3 regions of the Micromonospora sp. BRA006-A genome follow, and region 2 is predicted to be linked to each of the others. Evidence: riboswitches for the same ligand, from Rfam matches in the RefSeq annotation. Region 2 holds a riboswitch; each other region holds the start of a gene.
The links. Region 2 has a riboswitch for cobalamin ahead of NMK34_RS02890 (hypothetical protein). Riboswitches for the same ligand answer to the same signal wherever they lie in the genome.
Positions count from the first base shown of each region.

Region 1: linked by a shared signal. The riboswitch ahead of NMK34_RS13365 (acyl-CoA thioesterase) and the one ahead of NMK34_RS02890 (hypothetical protein) in region 2 are both predicted to bind cobalamin.
Region 3: linked by a shared signal. The riboswitch ahead of NMK34_RS19375 (peptidase) and the one ahead of NMK34_RS02890 (hypothetical protein) in region 2 are both predicted to bind cobalamin.

Region 1 covers NZ_JANCLW010000001.1:2,972,180-2,976,431, reverse strand. Annotated here, with positions in the region: gene NMK34_RS13380 (sensor histidine kinase) at 1-723, opposite strand, end outside; gene NMK34_RS13375 (response regulator transcription factor) at 732-1,430, opposite strand; gene NMK34_RS13370 (DM13 domain-containing protein) at 1,532-2,098, shown strand; cobalamin riboswitch at 2,129-2,336, shown strand; gene NMK34_RS13365 (acyl-CoA thioesterase) at 2,466-2,978, shown strand; gene NMK34_RS13360 (LysE family translocator) at 2,982-3,605, shown strand; gene NMK34_RS13355 (PrsW family glutamic-type intramembrane protease) at 3,648-4,252, opposite strand, start outside.
Region 2 covers NZ_JANCLW010000001.1:574,440-578,691, reverse strand. Annotated here, with positions in the region: gene NMK34_RS02895 (ATP-dependent Clp protease ATP-binding subunit) at 1-985, opposite strand, end outside; partial or broken gene NMK34_RS02890 (hypothetical protein) at 1,361-1,974, opposite strand; cobalamin riboswitch at 2,118-2,338, opposite strand; gene NMK34_RS02885 (low temperature requirement protein A) at 2,952-4,252, shown strand, end outside.
Region 3 covers NZ_JANCLW010000001.1:4,294,837-4,299,088, forward strand. Annotated here, with positions in the region: gene NMK34_RS19370 (hypothetical protein) at 8-493, opposite strand; gene NMK34_RS19375 (peptidase) at 529-1,572, opposite strand; cobalamin riboswitch at 1,671-1,819, opposite strand; gene NMK34_RS19380 (alkaline phosphatase PhoX) at 2,005-3,165, opposite strand; gene NMK34_RS19385 (beta-1,3-glucanase family protein) at 3,263-4,252, opposite strand, start outside.

The DNA.
Region 1 (4,252 bases), 2.4 Mb from region 2:
TGGCGTGTACCGCACCGAGTTGACAAGCAGGTTCGTCACGACGCGGGCGAGTTCGGCCTCGGCGGCCCGGACGGTCGGCCAGCCGGTCTCCGGGGCGAGCACCCGGACCCGCCGGTCGGCGGCCAGCGGCGCGGTGGCGGCGATCGCGTCGGAGACCACGTCGCCGAGCGGCACCGGGGACAGCGCGGGCCGCAGCGCTCCGGCGGTGATCCGGGACAGCTCGAACAGGTCGTCGACCAGGCGCGTCATCCGGTCCGTCTCGACCCGGATCCGGCGGTGGTACTCGGCCACCGCCGCCGGCTCGTCGACCACCCGGTCCTCCAGCGCCTCCGCCATCGCCCGCAGCCCGGCCAGCGGCGTACGCAGATCGTGGGAGACCCATGCGACAAGCTCGCGGCGGCCGGCCTCCAGCTGCCGTTCCCGCTGCCGGGCCTGGTCGGCCCAGACCGCCGCCTGGGCGAGGCGGCGGGCGAACGCCACCCCGACGGCCAGGCTGAGCGCCGCGGACGCCGCGACCGTGACGAGGACCACCTGGAGGTCGTGCGCGGACAGGAACATGGCCTGGGCGACGGCGGTGACGCCGGCCGTCACCGAGGCGATGGTGACCGCGAGCAGCACCGCGATGTGCGCGAGGATCGACCGGTGGCGCACCAGCCGCAGCGCGCCGACGCCGAGCGCGCCGACGGCAGCGCCGGCGAGCAGGGCGTAGAGCCCGATGACCATCAGTTCCTTCACCGGGACGCCTCCGACGGTTCGTACCGGTAACCGACGCCCCACACGGTGACGATGCGGCGCGGCTGCGCCGGGTGGTCCTCGATCTTCTCCCGCAGCCGCCGGACGTGGACGGTGACAGTGGACTGGTCGCCGAACCGCCAGCCCCACACGCGGTCCAGCAGCTCGGCCCGCGACCAGGCGCGTCCCGGGTTCGCCAGCAGGAACGCGAGCAGGTCGAACTCCCGTACGGTCAGCGACAGCTGCTGCCCGCCGCGCTCGGCGACGCGCCGGCCGGTGTCCGCGGTGAGGTCGCCGTCGCGCAGCACCCCTGCCGGTCCCCGGTCCTGCGGGGCCGCGCGCCGGAGCACCGACCTGATGCGCAGCACCAGTTCGCGCGGCGAGAACGGCTTGGTCACGTAGTCGTCCGCGCCGACCTCCAGCCCGGCGACCCGGTCGGCCTCGTCCCCGAGCGCGGTGAGCATGACGACGGGCAGGCCGGGCAGCCGGCGCCGCAGCCGCCGGCACACCTCTATGCCGTCGAGGCCCGGCATCATCAGGTCGAGGACCACCAGGTCGGGCGGCTCCTCCTCGGCCGCGGCGAGCGCGGCCGGCCCGTCGAAGGACAGCCGGACCCGGCAGCCGTCCTGCTCCAGATAGCGCCGGACGACGTCGCTCACCGTCCGGTCGTCGTCGACGACGAGCACGTAGCGCCCCATGCGGCAGACGCTACCCATCGGCGTCCCGGCGCGGCGGCCCGCGGTCGAGCCGTAAGCGGACGGAAAGATCTTTCCGCCGGGTCCGCGCCTACCGTCGGGGCATGGGCAGAAGACGTGTGGTGTTGTCGGTGCTCGCCGTGGTGACCGTCACCGGTCTCGGGGTGAGCCTGTACCTGTTCCAGCCGTGGCGGCTGGTGACCGACCGCGAGGTACGCGAGACGCTGCCCACTGTGGCGGAGCCCTCACCGGCGCCGGCCGGCACGACCGGCTCGTCGCCGACCGGCGCGGCGCCCGCCGACGTGGTGCTCGCCGCCGGGGACTTCGTCACCCACGAGCACGACACGTCCGGCCGGGCGCAGCTCGTCCGCCTCGCCGACGGCCGCCGTCAGCTGCTCCTGCGCGGACTGGACACCTCCGACGGGCCCGATCTGCGGGTGTGGCTCACCGACCGGAAGGTGCTGACCGGCCGGGCCGGCTGGCAGGTGTTCGACGACGGACGCTGGGTCGAGCTGGGCCGGCTCAAGGGCAACATCGGCGACCAGGCGTACGACATCCCGGCGTCGGTGGACCTGGACGGTCTGCGCAGCGTGTCGATCTGGTGCAAGCGGTTCGCGGTGTCGTTCGGCGCGGCGCCGCTGGCCGCTGTGACGGGATCGGCGCCGGCCTGACGCCTGTGCCGCCGCCCTCGGACGCTGGGCTACGCTGCGGGAAGCGCTGGTTCACCTGGTCGGCGACGGCCGGGTGTCGTAAGAGGGAACCCGGTGGGAATCCGGGACTGCCCCGCAGCGGTGAGTGGGAACGACAGCCGTCAACAGCACTGGGCCACGGCCTGGGAAGCGACGGCCGGTAGGCGACCTCGTGTCACGCCCGCGAGTCCGAAGACCTGCCCGCGTCGCGCGTACCACCGGTGCGCGCCGCCGTCGACCTCGCGGGTGGGTCGGGCGGGTGACACGTCGTACGCAGGCCGTCGGCGTGTCCTCGACGTGCACACCCCGGCCGGTCGGCGGTCCGCTTCTGCGAGGACGGAACCGCACAGTGCCCGACACCATCACGCTCACCGGCCGACCACCGTCGGCCTCGCACCTGACCCTGTCGCAGATCATGGACCAGCACCACACCAACCTGATGGGCACGGTCCACGGCGGACGCATCCTCAACCTGATCGACTCGGTCGCCGGTGTGGTCGCCGCCCGCCACTCCGACGGCCCGGCCGTCACCGCCGCCATCGACGAGACCGCGTTCCTGCGCGCGGTACGCGTCGGGGACGTGGTCCACGTGGACGCCCGGATCACCTGGGCCGGCCGCAGCTCGATGGAGGTGGCGGTGAAGGTCAGCGCGGACCGGTGGGACCGCGCCGTGCCGCCGGTGGACGTGGCGACCGCGCACCTGGTGATGGTGGCGGTCGACGACGACGGGCAGCCCCGGCCGGTGCCGCCGCTGCACGCCGAGACCGACGGCGACCGGCGGCGCTACCGGGAGGCGCAGATCCGGCGCGAGCACCGGCTGGCGCTGCGCCGGGCGCTGCTCGACGGCGCCGGGGAGGGCTGAGCGGTGCTCGGACTGTCGGCGGCCACGCTCGCGGGTTACCTGGCCGCGATCGTGGTGCTCATGCTCACCCCGGGGCCGGACATGATGTTCGTGCTCGCGAACGCCACCCGGTACGGCGCACGGGCGGGCGCGGTGGCCGCGCTCGGGGTCGCCGCCGGGGAGGCGGTGCACGTCGCCGCCGTGGTGGCCGGGCTCGCCACGCTGATCGCCGCGTCCCCGGTGCTGTTCACCGCGATCCGGTGGGCCGGTGCGGCGTACCTCATCGTGCTGGGCCTGCGGGCGCTGCGCGGCACCGGCCGGCCCGGCGCACCGGCGGACCGGCCGGACGGCGGCGCCGGGCGGGCCTTCCGGCGCGGCCTGCTGACGAACCTGCTCAACCCGAAGATGATCCTGTTCAGCGTGGCGTTCCTGCCGCAGTTCGTCCGGCCCGAGGCGGGCCCGGTGGCGGCGCAGCTGGTGCTGCTCGGGGTGCTGTTCGTCGCGGTGCAGCTCGCCGTGGACCTGGCGCTCGGCGTGGGCGCCGGGCGGTTCGCCAGGCGGTGGGGCGACAGCCGCTGGTCGCGGCGCGTCGACCGGCTCTGCGCTGTCGCCTTCGTCGCGCTCGGCGTCCGGCTGGCCGCCGGCTGAGACGCACCGGACGGCGCGGCGCCGGACGGCCGGCCGCCCGGCTCAGCCGGCGTGCGCTGCCGTCTCCCGGGATGCCGGCACCACCGGCGCCCCGGACGGGGCCGGCCGCTCGCGGTCCAGGTGCAGGCGCAACAGCACCCAGCCCAGCGACACGGCGCCGATGAACACGTACGCGGGCTGGGTGCCGAACGTGTCCCAGCAGGTGTGCAGCGTGACGGCGGCGGCGAAGGTGAGCAGGAACGCCGCCAGCTTCCGGCCACCGGGCGCGGCGGCGAACGCGAACAACGCGGCGGCGGTCAGCCCGGTCCAGGCCAGGTGCGCGGCGGGCGCGGTGAGACCGCGTACCAGCAGCGTCCGCTCGACCGCGCCGAGGTTGCCCTCCGACCCGACGAAGGCGGCGAACGCGTACCCCATGGTCTCCAGCGCGGCGAACCCGGCGCCGGAGGCCACGCCGATCACCAGGCCCTGCGCCGGGGAGGGGTGCCGCCGCCACAGCAGCAGGATGCCGGCCGGCACGATCAGCTTGGCGGTCTCCTCGGCCAGGCCGACGAGCGTCATCGGCAGGACGCCGAGGCGGTGCAGCGTGCCGTACTCCAGCCAGCCGGCGGCGACCACACCGACCACGCCGCCGAGGAGCGCGGCGACGC
Region 2 (4,252 bases):
GGGCCAGGGCGGGCTTGAGCATGTTGCCGGCATCCATCGCCCCCTCGCCACCGCCGCCCGCGCCGACAACGGTGTGCAGTTCGTCGATGAAGAGGATCAGCCCGTCCTCGCCCGACGTCACCTCCTGGATCACGTTCTTCAGGCGCTCTTCGAACTCACCGCGGTACTTGGTGCCCGCCACCATCCCGGACAGGTCGAGTGCGACCACACGCCGGTTGGCCAGGGTTTCGGGCACCTCGTCGTTGACGATGCGCTGCGCGATGCCCTCGACGATCGCCGTCTTGCCGACGCCCGGCTCGCCGGTGAGCACCGGATTGTTCTTCGTACGCCGGGAGAGCACTTCGATCGTGTCGTCGATCTCGTCATCACGGCCGACGACCGGATCGAGCCGACCGGCCCGGGCGTCCTCGGTGAGGTCCCGCCCGTACTGGTCCAGGGTGGGGGTGCTGCTGGCCCCGCGCCCGTCGGCACCGCCCGCCGGCGGCGTGGGCCCGGTGACGGCCCCACCGAGCGCCCGCAACGCCCGGCCCGCGGTCGTCTCCGGGTTCGCGGCGATGCCGAGCAGGAGGTGTTCGGGGCCGATGTACGACGCGCCGGACCGTCGCGACTCGCGGTGCGCGTCGAGCAGGGCGCGCTTCGCCGCCGGCGCGAGCGGAGGCGTGTCCTCGCGTGGCCTGCCCTTGGGGACGGCCGACTCTATCTGGCGGGCCAGGTCGTCGGGGTCGGCGCCGCTCGCGCCGAGCATCCGGCGGGTGGGGTCCGCCTGGGCTGCGGCCCACAGCAGGTGCTCGACATTGAGGTACGGGCTGCCCCACTCCGTAGCCTGCTCGGCTGCCCGTTGCAGGAGTTGCCGCGACTCGGTGGAGAGCAGCCGGGACAGGTCGACCCGCTCCACCGGACGTCCCGCGAACGGATCTCCCCCGAAGAACCGACTGATCAAGTCGTCCAAGGAGCCGCCGGGGATGCGGAACGCGTCGAGCGACATCTCATACCCTTTCTGCCGGTGGGGTGGGCCCTCGGCACAGGCCCACCTGAACGCTACGCACCTTTCGCCCACAGAGTTGGCCTTTGTGGGTTTATGGGGAGGCCAGGGTTTGTACTCGCTGCGGGTGCAGGGCAGCCACTGAGGGTGGTTGTCGCGGAGGTCGCACCGGAGCGTCCCAGGCGCTGGGCCCCGTCGGCGCCTGCGGCCTGCCCACCATCAGATCGGCGCCTTGACCGGCAGGCCGGGAGGCGCGGGACCCCGGTACCCGCGGACCCTGCGGTCTGCCCTCACGAGCGCTGCGTTGTTACCGGTGGACTTGACCCAGGCGTCCGGCAGGCGTCCGAGTTTGGCCATCGGCGGGGGACCGAATTGCGCTCAGTGTTCGACAGCACCACGCTCTCCGCCGTCTTGCGCCCCAGACATCTCCGCCGAGTTCGGGCGGCGAAGACGTGATCGAAAGGCGGCGGTGTACTTGCGGTCGCGGATGAGGAACCCTCCCCGCAGCACACCGGCCACCCCGCCCCACCCTCGATGCGCCCCGATCCGGTGATGGCTGTCGATTCCCAGATCGCGGACCTCACGGTACTCGCGCAGCGCCTTGTCGGGATTCGCCGCGAAGGTGGTGTCGGAGCCGATCTCGGGGACCAGATAGTGGTAGTTGGTGTCGAACCACTTCGTCAGTTCGAGCGCCGGCTCGGCATCGACGCCCCGGGCCATCGCGAAGTAGGTGTCGAGATCGCCGAAGCCGAGGCGGGCGAACCGGTGCGGGATCGCGCCGACAGCGACGGCCGTGTCGAGCACTGGTCGTAGTAGGAGAACGTGTTCGACGGGATCGCATCCAGGCGCGCGTCGCGCAGCGTCCGCCAGACCTCCTCCCGTAGTGCGGCAGCGGTCGCCGCCAACTTCTCGGCGTCGATCCGGCCCGCCCAGTAGGCCTCGACCGCCTTCTTCAACTCGCGGTGCGCGCCGATGTGGGGGTAGCCGAGCACTGTGCTCTGCCCGAATGAGGTTGTCACTGTGGTCCTTCCCTCGAGGTGCCTGGCGGCCACGGGGGAAGGGGAAGGCGGGGGACGGCTGTCGCGTACCGGCTTTCCGCCCTGGCCCTCCCGAGAGGCCGCCGACGGCGCGCACCGGCGGTACGCGCAGTGCGGGCAGGTCTTCGGACTCGCGGGCACGACCGGATCCACCCGGTCACCTACTGGCCGTCGCTTCCCAGACCTCGCGGTCCAGTGCTTCGTTGACGGCTGTCGTTCCCACTCACCGCTGCGGGGCAGTCCCGGATTCGCACCGGGTTCCCTCTTACGGCGCCCCACTCGCGCGGCGGGGGGGCGCACCAGCGCCGTTGTCCATCGTATGGGGCGGTGGGCCGACGTGGTCGGTGTGTCCGCCCTGCGGGACAGCAAGCCGTCGCGGCAGCGGAGTGCTTGCGTGCGACGAGAGGGTGACGAGGGGCTAGAAGATGGGCCGGGTCGCGGTAGTCGTGGTCGGCGGATGCGCGCCGCCGAACCCGGTCTGAACCGCCCCGGGTGGAATGGTCGGTGCCGCCGACGAGGTAGTCGCCTCTCTCCGGCGCCGACGGCTGGCCCTGGCCCCTACCGGCGCGGCGCGGAACGCACGGACCGAGGGCTCTGCACCTGCCCGGCCGCTGGTCCGGCAGGTCGGCCAGCCGGACGGGCACCTGCCTTCGCCGTAGCGCTTGTCGTACTGGGCCACCGCGCGAGCGCGGGGGCAGACGAGGCCGTACCGGCTGGCCGTACGGGATGAATCACCACGAGGGCACCTGCCTCTGCCCCGGGGGGAGTGCGGCCAGGCGTCGGCGGCGCCGTGAGTCATCGCCCCCGCCGCACGTGGCGTGGGCGATGTCGGCATCGGCGATCGCGGACCGGCCGGGCTCGTTCCACGCCGAGGTCGTCGCACGGTCGCGGATTCACCTGTCGGCGGCATGAGAGGTTGCAACAGTGGTCGGGTGACCAGCGGAGAGGATGAGGTGGCCGGAGCCGGGCTGGGCGTCCGGCGAACCCTGGTCGCGACGCACGGCGGGGTGACGCGAGCCGAGCTCTTCCTCGATCTCGTGTTTGTCTTCGCCTTCATGAACGTCGCCGGCCTCATGGCCGCGCGGTCGGCCTTCGACGCGCTGGTCCAAGGCGGGCTCGTGCTCCTGCTGCTGTGGCGCAGTTGGGCCGGGTACGCCTGGGTCGGAAACCTGGTCCGGCTCGACCGCGGGATCCTGCCAATCGTCATGTTCATGGTTGCGACCGCGCTCCTGCTGGTCGCCGTCGCGATTCCGGATGTGTTCGTCGACCGGCGCGCCGAGCTCTCCGCACCTCTCGTCTTCGTCGTCGGCTTTCTGAGCATCCGAGCCGTGTCGCTGTTGATCATCATGCGGAGCCGGCGACGCTCGACGCAGCAGTCGATCGCACCCGCCCGGCAGGCCTGGCTACCCCTGGCCGCCAGCGCCGTCCTGCTGCTGTGCGGGGCGCTGCTGCCCAGCCACCTCGCACCCGGACGCAGCGCCGGGCTGCTGCAGATCCTGCTCTTCGCGGTGGCGACCGCCGTCGACTACGTCGGGCTGCGCGCTCCAGGCACCGGCAGTTGGCAGCTCAGGTCGGTGCGGCACTGGGCAGAGCGGCACAACCTGATCATGCTGATCGCCTTGGGCGAGACGATCATCTCGATCGGCACGAGCCGGGGGTTCGCCGGCACACCCGCGATCACCTGGTCCGTGCTCGCCGGCTCCGGGCTCGCGCTCCTCGTCGTGGCGTTCCTCTGGTGGGCGTACTTCGACATCGCGGCGCTCGACGCGGAACAGACGCTGGAGTCCGTCCCCCACCACGCCCGGTCCCGGCTGGCCCGCGACGCGTACACCCTCCTGCACCTGCCGATGATCGCCGGGCTCATCCTGGTGGCGTTCGGGCTCAAGCACGCGCTGGGCGCCACCGAGATCGACACCGCAAAGAAGTGGGACGCCCCGGCTCTGTTCAGTCTCTACGGCGGGGTCGTCCTGTACCTGCTCGGGTTGGTGGCGTTCGAGTGGCGCATGGTCCGGCGAATCGGCCGGGGTCCGCTACTCGGCATCGTCCTGGTCGCGCTGCTGGCGCCGGTGGCCCGCACGGTGGAGGCCGTGGCATCGCTCGGGATCCTCGCCGGGGCCCTGGTCTGCGTGGTGCTCGCGCATGTGACGGTGCTCCGGAAGCGTCACCGCGGCCTGCACCGGGTGGTCGCCGTGACGGCCGGGCGCGAGGTCGAGGCCACCCCGGAAGACCTGTT
Region 3 (4,252 bases), 3.7 Mb from region 2:
GGACGGTTCAGGGAGCGGCGATGCTCGGCGGGGCGCCGGCGCCGAAGGACCAGCCCTCGACGCTGCCCGGCGCGGGGTTGTAGCCGGTCGCCCCAGACGTACTGTAGGACCAGGCACCGCCGCTGGACGCATGCCAGTACGACCAGTACGCCGTGGCCGGCGGGGTGTTGACGCACGGCTCGGTCGCGGCGGTGGGCTTGCCGTTGATCCGGCAGACGAAGGCCAGGCCCCAACGGGCGGTGCCGGTGACGGTGAAGCCGGCGGCCTGGAGCGCGGCCAGGCCGGTGGCCGGATCGCCCGGCGCACACGCGACCTGGACGCCACCGCCGAGCGCGGCGAAGTCGACGACCACAGTGACTCCCGAGGTGCCGGCGCAGGCGGCGGCGTGCGCCGCCCGGGGCGCGGGTTCGACTGCGGTCAGCGCGACGCCGGCCACGACGGCGGCCAGCAGGCCGGCCAGCCAGGTGCGGGCGGTGGAACGGTGACGGAACACGGGTCCTCCTGTGATCGGGTGAGCGGCGAAGGGGTTCACGGGCAGGCGAGCGCCGGTGCGCCGGGGTCGGCGCCGGCGGCGGACAGACGGGCGTACCCGATCCCGGTGAGACCGAGGACGGCCTGGGCGGTGGCCCGGGGCGCGGTGGCCGGGTCGAACCCGCCACCGTCGAAGTCGACAGCGCCCCGGTCGGCGGGCGTCCCGGCGCAGCCGACCTGGAGTCCGGCGAGGAATGCCCGGGCCCGCGCCCAGGCCGGCAGCCGGTGACCGTCGCGCAGGGCCTGCGCGGCGAGACCGGTGCTGTTGGCGTTCGGTGTGCCGGCCGCGTTGGTGAAGCCGCCGTCGGCACGCTGAACGGACACCAGCCAGCGCAGCCCGGCGGCGGCGTCGGCCGGACGGTCCGCGGCGCGCAGGGCCTGCGTCGCGAGAGCGGTGGCGTCCACGTCGGACGTGCAGGCCGGTTGCGCGGGCAGCAGCGGGTAGCCGCCGTCCGGGCACCGGGTGCCGGCCAGCCAGGCGGCCGCCGCCGGTGGCGCCCCGGCCGCGGTACGGTCCAGCGCCAGCAACGCGAACGACTGGCTGAACGCGTTGCTGTAGTCGCCGTACGCGGACCGGTCGCTGAACCGGCCGGCCGGCGTCTGGAGCGAACGCAGCCGGGCGATCAGGTCCACCCCGCCGACGTCGGCCGGGTCGCCGCCGCGCACCTGCACGGCGAGGGCGAGCTTGGCGGTCGCGCCCGCGTACGCCTCGGAGACACCGTCGCCGAGGTAGCCGTCGCGGATGTCGGGCCGGGTGACCCAGGCCAGCGCGTCGGCGCCGTGGTCGTCGGCCACGCCGCCGGCGGCGAAGGCGAACACGGCGTCGAGGGTCAGCCCCTGGTCGGGGTAGGCGACCCCGTCGAAGACCGCCTCGAAGCGTTCGCCGTCGACGAGTTGCCGGGCGAGCCAGCCGCCGGCGGCCTCCGGGCGGGTGAGGGCGGCGCGCTCGGGGGCGGCGACGGCGGGTGTGGTGAGGGTGAGGGCGGCGAGTACGCCGCAGAGGAGCGCGAGCAGGCGGTGCCGGCTTCGGCGGACGACCATCGGAAGCGCCTTTCCGGCCCGGCGGTCGTCGAAAGCCCGGACGACCGAGGCAACGCCGCGTCGACCGGGACTCCGACCCGTGGGCCACGACGGGTGGGGAGCGGATACACGCGTACGACGGGTATTCGGGCTCGCCGCCGCAGAGTCTCTCTGGGCGGCCTACCGTTGCGGGCCAGCGCCGGATTTCGACCGGTCTTCCCCCGCACGTACACGCAGTGGTTGAGTTGTCGCGACAGTCTGCTGTGGCCGGAGCGCCGATGTCAATGCGCCAGGGCCCGGCCACGTGCCGTGACGGCCGGCGGAGTCGCCGTTTCACATCCCGGCGCCGAGACGTCGTCCCGGCGCGTCCGGGTAGGCGCGCCGGCGAAGGACGCCCGGTGGAGACCGGGCGTCCTTCGCCGTGGGGTCACTGTCAGCAGGGCCGGCAGTCGGTCATCGGCGGAACGGCCCGGTGACGCAGTAGGTGATGCCGCCGGACGACGAGCCGGTCGTGCCGCGTTGCGACGAGAAGTACAGCCGGTCCCCCGCCGGGGTGAACGCCGGGCCGGTGATCTCCGAACCGCTCTGTCCGGTGATCCGCAGGAAGACGGAGATCTTGTCGTCCGGCGTGATCATGCAGATCTCCATGTTCCCGCCGTCCTCGGCGACGTACAGGTCACCTGCCGTGGATCCGGTGATGTTGTCGACCCCGGTGAGCGGAGGGGCGCCCGGACCGACCAGGTTGTCGTCGTAGGCGAGCTCGTACGTGCCGGCGGCCAGGTTGACCTGCCAGACGCGGTTGTCGCCCTTCGTGGTGAACCAGACGGTGTCATCCGCGTAGTGACAGCCCTCGCCGCCGTTGAACGTCTTCGCGCCGGACACCTGCTGCCGGGTCGGGGTGGGCGAGCCGTCCGGATCGGGCACCGTGGCCCAGGTGAACGTGCCGGAGGTCGCCGTACCGGCGCGGAAGACCTGGAGGGTTCCGGCGGAGAGGTCGCCCCAGGTGGCCGGCACGAACCGGTAGAACTTGCCGTCGGTCTCGTCCTCGGTCAGGTAGACGACCCGGCGGACCGGGTCGGCCGCGGCCGCCTCGTGCTTGAACCGGCCCAGCGCGGGACGCGCCACGGCGGTCCCGCCGAGGGGGTACGTCTCGAAGACCCGGCCCAGGGACACCTCCTCGCAGGAGAGCCAGGTGTTCCACGGTGTCTTCCCGCCGGCGCAGTTGTTGTTGGTGCCGGAGAGTATCCGCGACGCCCCGATCACGGCGCCGCTGGAGTCGAAGACGAGGCGCGAGGCACCGCCGCCCGCCCCGGCCGACACCTCCGAGTTCGACACGTAGATCCACCCGGTGCCGTTCGGGAACACGGCGCCACCGTCCGGAGCGTCGTGCCAGGTGTACGACGTCCCCGGCACCGTCCGACGGGACCGCGCGACGACCGAGCTGGTGAAGCCGGCCGGCAACTGGATGCCGTTGGCGTCGGCGGGCTGGAGCCCACCGTAGGGCCCCGCCGCGTTCTGCGCCGGGGCGCCGTACGCCGCCGACCACGCGGTGAACGGCAGCGCGACAGCGCCCGCACCGACGACCGTGGCCCGCAGCATTGCTCGACGATCCATGGAACCTCCTCGGTAGGTTCCCCAGATCCGACCGGGCGGAGCTTACGCACATCGATCTGCTGGATGAACGTCGATGGACGCCTCGGTGCGAGGCCGGTCAGCCCTTGCGCCACTTCTGGTTGGCCGTGCCCCCGCAGTCCCAGAGCTGGAGCCTCGCGCCGTCGCCGCCGTTCCAGTCCTTGATGTCGACGCACTTGCCGGCCTGGAGGTTGACCAGGTCTCCGGCCGCGTTCAGGGTGAACTGCTGGGCGCCGGTGCCGTTGCAGGTGTAGAGCTGCACCGCCGCCCCGTTCGCGGTGGACCCGGCGTCGACGTCCATGCACTTGTTGTTCTGGCTCTTGAGCGCCGTGCCGCTGAACGTCCACCTCTGCGCGTTGGTGTTGTTGCAGTTCCACATCTGCAACGGCGCGCGGTCGACGAAGTTGGAGCTCGGCACGTCGATGCACTTGTTGTTCCAGTTGCTGACCACTGGCACCCCGGTGGCCGGGGTGCCGCCGCCACCGCCGGTGAACGGGCTGAGGATCAGTCCGGCCGAACGGGGATCACCGTCGTGCACCAGCGACTCGAATCCGCCGACGTCGTCGAAGGCGAACGCGTACGCCCGGCCGTCGGTCATGTTGGCGTGGATCAGGCGGGCGTACTGGTTGGTGGGGTTGCTGCGGTAGAAGTCGGCGGCGTTCGTACTGGGCTGGGTGTCGATGGTGCCGAGCGTGCCGCGGTTGAGGGCGGCGCAGAGCGTACGCGAGATCGGGCCGACCACCTGGTCGTTCGGCGCGGGCAGGTCGCCGTCGCAGCCCCATACGCTGGCCGAGGAGGGCCGGTTGAAGGAGGCGACGACCTGGCCGCTGCCGTTGGTGAAGGTCATGGTGTTGCCCGAGGTGCGGCCGTAGTACCGGATGGCGGGCTGGTCGGCGAAGGGCGTCACGGTCAGGGTCTTGGTGGTGTACGCGTTCCACGCGGAGGCGATGTACGAGTCCAGGTAGGTGGTGCTGAGCAGGCCGGCCCCGGCCGCCTTGCCCGGAGCCAGGACGCGCAGCACGGTCCCGTCGGAGCGGGTGTGGACGGTGCCGGCCCAGCCCGGCTGCGC